Panacibacter ginsenosidivorans: one gene and its partner. The protein of the gene in region 1 interacts with the protein of each later gene in a pairwise test. Links are inferred from orthologs where the notes say so. Each region holds a gene or a part of one and is shown on either strand. Other genes may lie near its edges.

Evidence for each region.
Region 2: the proteins of eno (region 1) and rpe interact in binary tests that used the Escherichia coli proteins (3 or more experiments, as listed by UniProt). The link is inferred for Panacibacter ginsenosidivorans from one-to-one orthologs.

The regions. Positions count from the first base shown.
Region 1 is NZ_CP042435.1:2,379,805-2,383,584, forward strand. The notes cover bases 224-3,062. They hold eno (phosphopyruvate hydratase), read left to right. Parts: upstream 224-920; coding sequence 921-2,204; downstream 2,205-3,062. Other genes in these bases: FRZ67_RS09960 (hypothetical protein), read left to right, coding at 224-495; FRZ67_RS09970 (FtsB family cell division protein), read left to right, coding at 2,275-2,589; FRZ67_RS09975 (hypothetical protein), read left to right, coding at 2,703-2,939; FRZ67_RS09980 (alpha-ketoacid dehydrogenase subunit alpha/beta), read right to left, coding at 3,018-3,062. Also shown: more of FRZ67_RS09960, read left to right, coding at 1-223; more of FRZ67_RS09980, read right to left, coding at 3,063-3,780. UniProt on the Escherichia coli protein: Catalyzes the reversible conversion of 2-phosphoglycerate (2-PG) into phosphoenolpyruvate (PEP). It is essential for the degradation of carbohydrates via glycolysis.
Region 2 is NZ_CP042435.1:1,881,730-1,885,519, forward strand. What follows is about bases 261-3,109. They hold rpe (ribulose-phosphate 3-epimerase), read right to left. Parts: upstream 2,086-3,109; coding sequence 1,435-2,085; downstream 261-1,434. Other genes in these bases: FRZ67_RS07800 (TonB-dependent receptor), read right to left, coding at 261-1,137; FRZ67_RS07810 (tetratricopeptide repeat protein), read right to left, coding at 2,139-2,954; FRZ67_RS07815 (TolB family protein), read left to right, coding at 3,047-3,109. Also shown: more of FRZ67_RS07800, read right to left, coding at 1-260; more of FRZ67_RS07815, read left to right, coding at 3,110-3,790. UniProt on the Escherichia coli protein: Catalyzes the reversible epimerization of D-ribulose 5-phosphate to D-xylulose 5-phosphate.

The DNA of each region.
Region 1 (3,780 bases):
CTTTCATTTTCTTTTCAGCCTGCAAAGGCGGGAGAATTGGATTCGGCGAATAATAAAAAGCCTGTTATTGTAAATGATCTTGAGCAATGTAATATACCCCAATCAATGGTAATGCGTATAAAACATTTGTCACCGGTTCAAATAAAAGATCTTAACGAAGAATACCAGCATACAGATCTTACAGAGGAGGGAGAAGAGATTGTAACCATTGTAAAATTGCGCTTTATTGATAACCATATAACCGGGTACATAAAAGAGGTATTAATGAGTAATTCAGAAAAACCAAAAAGCCTTAGTTATATAGATATACCAATTGAATGGATGTGCATACCACCAAAGCAGGATCACCCATTTCATTTTTCATCAGACATTTCGGAACTCGACAGCATCAAGGAGGAGAATGGTTGTCTTGACTGGGTTCAAAGAGATAATGAGGTTATGATAAAATTTGCAGAAGGGAAAAAAGCAAAGAAAAAAAGCAAATTTTTTAACTAATAATACCCTAAAGAAAAATAGTAAGCCTGTTTTTAGACCTTGTACCAATTTTTGAAAACTTTTAATTTTACAGTCAAATCCAATACCAATAAATATCATTGAAATGGCGCTGATTGATGCGCCCTTTTCAGTTATTAACTACACTGAAAAGAGGAAGTAAAAATATAAAGACATTTATTGAATACTCACGAGGTATAATAGTTAAGCTTTATAATGCATGTTAACTGCGATGCGGGGTCTCATCCTAACAAACGTCAGCAAATTCTTTTAAAATTTCCTGGTAAAGCTGTGTAGTATCTTCATGCAAAGAGTGTTTCTTTGCAGCTCAAAGTATAAGGCGTACAAGTGAGTGACACAACGAAGCTCAGCAGATGTACAAAAGCCTGCTATCAAAATCTTACTATTATTAAAACCTACACTTTATTATGAGTTACATTGCCGACATTCATGCCCGCCAGATTCTGGATAGCCGTGGCAACCCAACAGTAGAAGTTGATGTGTTAACAGAAAACGGGCAACTTGGCCGTGCTGCTGTACCTAGCGGGGCATCTACAGGTATTCATGAAGCTGTAGAGTTGCGTGATAATGACAAGTCTGTATATGTTGGCAAAGGCGTATTAAAGGCTGTTGCGAATGTAAATGATATTATAGCGGATCAACTGATTGGTTGGAGCATAAATGACCAGGCGGGTATTGATGCTAAACTGATTGAAATTGATGGTACTGAGAATAAAAGCAAGCTTGGTGCAAATGCTACATTAGCAGTTTCTATGGCAGTTGCCAAAGCTGCTGCGATTGAGAGTAACCTGCCTTTATACCGATATCTTGGTGGTGTAAACGCTACTGTATTACCCATGCCTTTGATGAATATACTTAATGGCGGTGTGCATGCAGATAATAAAATTGACTACCAGGAATATATGATCGTACCGGTAGGTGCTGAAACTTTTAGTGAAGGTTTGCGTTGGGGTGTTGAGATTTTTCACCAGTTAAAAAACGTTTTAAAGAGAAAAGGCTACAGCACAAATGTTGGTGATGAAGGTGGCTTTGCTCCAGACATTCAAAGCAATGAAGAAGCTATTGAAACTGTATTGCTGGCTATTGAAGCTGCCGGGTATAAAGTTGGTTCACAGATTGGTATTGCACTTGATGCTGCCAGCAGTGAAATGTTTAAAGATGGCAAATACAAATTTTATAAAAGCAATGGTCGTGAAATAAGCAGTGACGAAATGGTGGCTTACTGGACTGAATGGGTAAATAAATATCCTATTGTTTCTATTGAAGACGGCATGGCTGAAGAAGATTGGGATGGGTGGAAAAAATTAACAGATGCAATTGGTAACCGTGTTCAGTTGGTAGGTGATGATCTTTTTGTAACCAATACAAAAATTTTAAAACGTGGTATAGATACAGGTACTGCCAACAGTATACTGATCAAAGTAAACCAGATCGGTACTATTACAGAAACTATCAATGCTGTGCAAATGGCGCAGAATGCAGGTTATACAACCATTATGAGCCACCGCAGCGGTGAAACAGAAGATACTACTATTGCCGATCTTGCCGTAGCACTGAATTGCGGACAAATCAAAACCGGCTCTGCAAGCCGTACAGACCGTATGGCTAAATACAACCAGTTGATCCGCATTGAAGAAGCATTGGGAGCGAATGGTATATATCCCAAAGGGAAAATTAAATTCAGCAAGTAATAATTAACTATTCAAACCTAATAAAAATCGTTGGTGATTTTGTAGTTTTACAAAAGCCAACGATTTTTTTATGCTTATATCTTCAAGTATCATTTCAATAGTTAAGAATAAATATTTAATTGCCATTTCTGCATTTACAGTTATTGTGCTTTTTTTTGATCATAATAATCTCTTTGAACAGATCGATCGCAAACAGGAATTAAAGGAATTGCAAGCCAAAAAACAATACTATCAGGATGAGATTGAAAAGACTAAAAAAGAACTTGCCGACCTAAGCAATAACCCCGCGGCCATAGAAAAATATGCAAGAGAACATTACCAGATGAAAAGAGATAACGAAGATGTTTTTATGGTTGAAAATACTAATGACTCATTAAAAAAGTAACTCTTAATACAATATTAAAAACCTCGCAACGTTTTAATAAGCAACCAACTCCTGTGAAGAATCATATAAGCATGGCGGCTTATATCATTTATTCATAATTAAACAGCCATTGTATGGTAAATTCTACTATTGAAGAGTTGGTACTTTATATGTATAACGAATCTAACCACAACCGCAACAAAGAAATCGAGAAAGAATTAGAGGAGAACTGGGTATTAAGAGAAAAGTATAATGTAATTAAAGAATCTGCTGAGAGACTTGGCGGAATGAAATTACACTCTCCAAGAAAGCAAACAATTGAGAGTATTATGAAGTACGCAAACGATAAATTGAACATTCCCTCGCGTTAATATCGTTTGATTTTTAATATGCCCGAAAGGTGCTATTAAACCTTTGATAATGCCGAACGCTTGCTTTAAGTTATACACCTAATAATGCATAAGATTCTCCACGTATTCGTGTAATCTTGATTTCCCAAGAAATTTTTTTTCGAGTTCCTGATTAAAAGGAACAGGTGTGTCCAAAGATGCACAACGTTGTATTGGTGCATCCAGTAATTCAAAACAATGTTCACTTATCCATGCACTTATTTCCCCACCTATTCCACCGATAAGCGTGTCTTCGTGTAAAAGCAAAACTTTACCGGTAGCTGCAACTGCATTTTTTATAGCGCTATAATCCAGCGGCAATAATGTTCTGAGATCAAGTATATGAATTGAAATATAGGGATGTTGATTTGCATACTCAATTGCCCAATGAACACCACTGCCATAAGTAATAATAGTAATATCCTTCCCTTCCTGTACAATTTTTGCTTTGCCGATTTCAATTTCATAATAAGTTTCAGGCACAGGCCCTGCTATGCTTCTATATAAAACCTTATGCTCAAAATACATAACCGGATTAGGATCGTTGATTGCAGCGATCAACAACCCTTTTGCATCTTCAGGAGTAGACGGATAAACGATTTTTAATCCCGGAACATGCATAAACCATGCTTCATTACTTTGCGAATGAAACGGACCTGCACCAACACCTGCACCTGTTGGCATGCGTACTACCACATCTGCAGACTGACCCCACCGGTAATGTATCTTTGCCAAATTATTTACGATCTGATTAAACCCCACACTTACAAAATCTGCAAACTGCATCTCCACTACACTCTTATAGCCTTCTAATGAAAGTCCA
Region 2 (3,790 bases), 500 kb from region 1 along the record:
ATTGAAATAACCAAGCATCCATTTTAATTGCAATCTTTTTGTAGGTTGATTAATTGCAGTTAGTCCAACAAAATTGGTGCTGTATTTATCTTTCTCATGCCCTTCAAAGAAAATATCGAGACCAAGATTTTGAGAAAACAATGGAGAGAATACTGCAGCAGTCAATTGACTTTCGGTTGGTGTTAAGCTAAATTTTGTTTGTGATAAATTAGCTAATGCTTCAAGCTTCCATTTTGTTGAAGCCTGCCATGTGATCAATGTTTGCAGGTCAGCAGACGAGGGAATATAATTTCCTTTTGTTTCCTGGCTGCTCACTAAATTCTGATTAGTTCTGTTGCGTACACCAATCAAATAAGTGACCTTATTATTTTTTGCGACACCTTCCAAATGGAAACCTTGTTCAAGCAAACCAAAATATGCAGAACCACCATTGCGCACAGGTTTTTTATAAGTCACATCCAGGACTGAACTCATCTTATCACCATACTTTGCAGAAAATCCACCGTTATAAAATTTTACACCACTGGTTAATTCAGGATTTATAAAACTTAAGCCTTCCTGCTGACCGCTTCTTGTAAGATATGGACGATATACTTCAAAGTCGTTTACATAAACAAGATTCTCATCATAACTGCCACCACGCACAGAATATTGAGAGGTAAGTTCATTATTACTGCCAACAAAAAATTTTATTAATCCTTCTATACCGCCGATTGGCGAAGGATTCAACAATGCTTTTGATGCATCGATATTTATAAGTCCGGGTTGCCTGCGGTCCCTTTGATCTGTTACAGTAACCCCCTGCAATTCTTTTACGGAGTGCTGTAATTTGATCGTCACTTTTTCTTCTTCTCCAACACTCAGGTAAAAATTTTTTTGCACACTGGCATAACCTGTAAAACTAAAAACAAGCGCTACCGCTTTATTAGATTGTACCTCTATTTTAAAATAACCTGAATCGTTTGTGATTGTATTCTTTGCAATATTTAATACCTGCACAATTACACCGCTGATGGTTTTATCGTTTTCATCAATCACTTTACCACTAATAGATGCAACTTTCTTCTGTGCAGCCACACACATTGCGCCAAAGCAAAAAACAACAAGAAAAACACCCTTATACCATTCTTTAAGCATGCAGTTTATTTGGGCTTTGAAGATAGGGAAATGTGCGGATGTGCAAATATGTGGATATGCGAATGAATTGATTTTAATAAAGAGATTATTTTTTATGTACAAGCTTTTGGCTTTTCATAGCATCGTCCGTTGTGTCACTCACTTGTACGTTTGGAACTTTGAAATAAAAATTCAAAATTAAAAAGTCAAAACAATAAACACTCAATTTTGAATTTTTATTTTTGAATTATATTATTCAGTACAAGTGTGCGACGCAACCAAAGCTTAATAGTATTCCTAAAGCCTGGTACAAAAAAATCAATGTAATTTTTTTAGTGCGGCAATTACAGCATGGGGGTCTTTTGCATTAAACACCGTACTTCCTGCAACAAGCACATCGGTGCCTGCAGCAACGATCTCTGCAGCGTTTTCCATAGTTACACCGCCATCAATTTCTATAAGTGTATCAAGACCTCGGTCGAGGATCATTTGTTTTACTTCGCGGATCTTATGCATGGTGTGTGGAATAAATTTTTGTCCACCAAAACCAGGGTTAACGCTCATCAGATTTACCACATCAACATCCTGTAAAATATCTTTGAGCAAACTTACCGGCGTATGCGGGTTTACAGCAACACCTGCTTTCATACCAAGTTCTTTTATCTGCTGTATATTCCGGTGAAGATTGGGGCAGGCTTCTATGTGCACCGTTAAAACATCTGCACCTGCTTTCTTAAATGCTTCTGCATATTTGCCCGGATCAACTATCATCAAATGAACATCGCAGATCTTTTTAGTTGTTTTGCGTATGTGTTCTATAACAGGCAAGCCAAAACTAATATTGGGCACAAACACGCCATCCATCACATCAAGATGAAACCACTCAGCTTCACTGCTGTTTACCATGTTACATGCTTCTTCCAGTCTCAAAAAGTTCGAAGCTAAAAATGATGGTGCTACTATTGCCATTTATTTAGTTTGTGGTTTATTATTATTCTTTGTTCATTGAACACTGTTCACCTTTACTCAACTCTCTTTAATGCTTCCTGTATTTGTTTATCATCTTTATCGAGACTTAATGCCTGCTTAAAACGCAATACCGCACTGTCTTTTATATTCATCATTTCAAAACACCTGCCCTGCCAGTAGTATGGATCTGAATCCAACGCATTTACTGTTGAAGCAAATTTAAACACATTCAATGCTTCATTGTATTGTTTATTATCATAGTAAATAAGTCCTTTCTCGATATATGCTTCCATATAAGTATAATCATTGGCGATACAGTCATCAAAAAAATCCTGTGCTTTTTCCCTGTTGCCCGTTCTTGCATTGTAAACACCTGAAATAAAATCTGCATGTGCGTCGTATTCGCGGCCTAGCCCCAAACGCTTAACCTGTGTGCATATCAGCAGTGCTCTTTCATTTTTTTGTTCAGCATAAAGATTAGCAAGCCCAAGCATGGCATCGGCAGAAGGATAGATGCGCAAGGCCTTATCGTAACTTTTCATTGCAAGCAGTGTATCGCCTGCATCTTCAGCAATACGACCTTTGGTAAACCATAGCCCATAATTAACAGTGTCTTTTTCAATCAGGCTATCCATTTGTTGCAATGCTATTTTAAAGGCACCAACACTATCCAAAGCTGTGGCAAGTTTTAGACGAAGGCCAACACTATCGGGATGTTGCTTCACCCCATCAAACAAATCCTGCACATAGTCAGGGTATGGTTTTGCAGCCTGTACTATGGAATCTTTAACGTCAGTGTTACCGGTACCACTATTACAGGAAGCAAGCAGGATAATCAGCGCAGGAATAAGTTTTGTGGCCTTTGTCATACCACAAAAATAAAGGCATGATTTCGTTTATGACGATTTTCTGACAACAACCTCGTACACCAACACATATTTTTGCACAAATTTTTACTATTATGATGTTACACATCAAAAAGAGAATAACCCTTTTTTGCTGCATGCTTGCCATTGTCTTTACGGCAAAAGCACAAACAACAGGAGATACAGTGCATTATGCAGAAGAAAAACATTTTAAAAATATTCAGCAGTTAACTTTTGGCGGCGATAATGCTGAAGCATATTGGAGTTATGATAGCAAACAAATTATCTTTCAACGCACTAATGCAAAAGAAGGATTGCTTTGTGATCAAATGTTCATTGGTAATATTCCTGCCGCAGGAAATAAATTTGAATACAAAATGGTAAGCAGTGGCAAAGGCCGCACTACCTGTGGGTTTTTTCTTCCTGATGGTAAGCAGATCATTTATGCTTCTACGCATTTGGGTGCAGATACCTGCCCGCCCATACCAGATCGCAGTAAGTTTGGCAATAAATATATATGGCCTGTTTATGAAAGCTATGATATTTTCATGGCCACAAAAGATGGAAAGATCGTAAAACAACTTACAACTGAAAAAGGATATGATGCTGAGGCAACACTTTCGCCTGATGGAAAAAAGATGTTATTTACTTCCATAAGGAATGGGGATCTTGATCTGTACGTCATGGATCTTAAAACTTATAAAATAAAACAGATCACCAATACACTTGGTTATGACGGTGGTGCATGGTTTAGCCCCGACGGAAAGAAAATCGTATGGCGTGCAAGCCGTCCAAAAACAGAAGCAGAAGTAAAAGAATATAAAGACCTGCTTGCACAA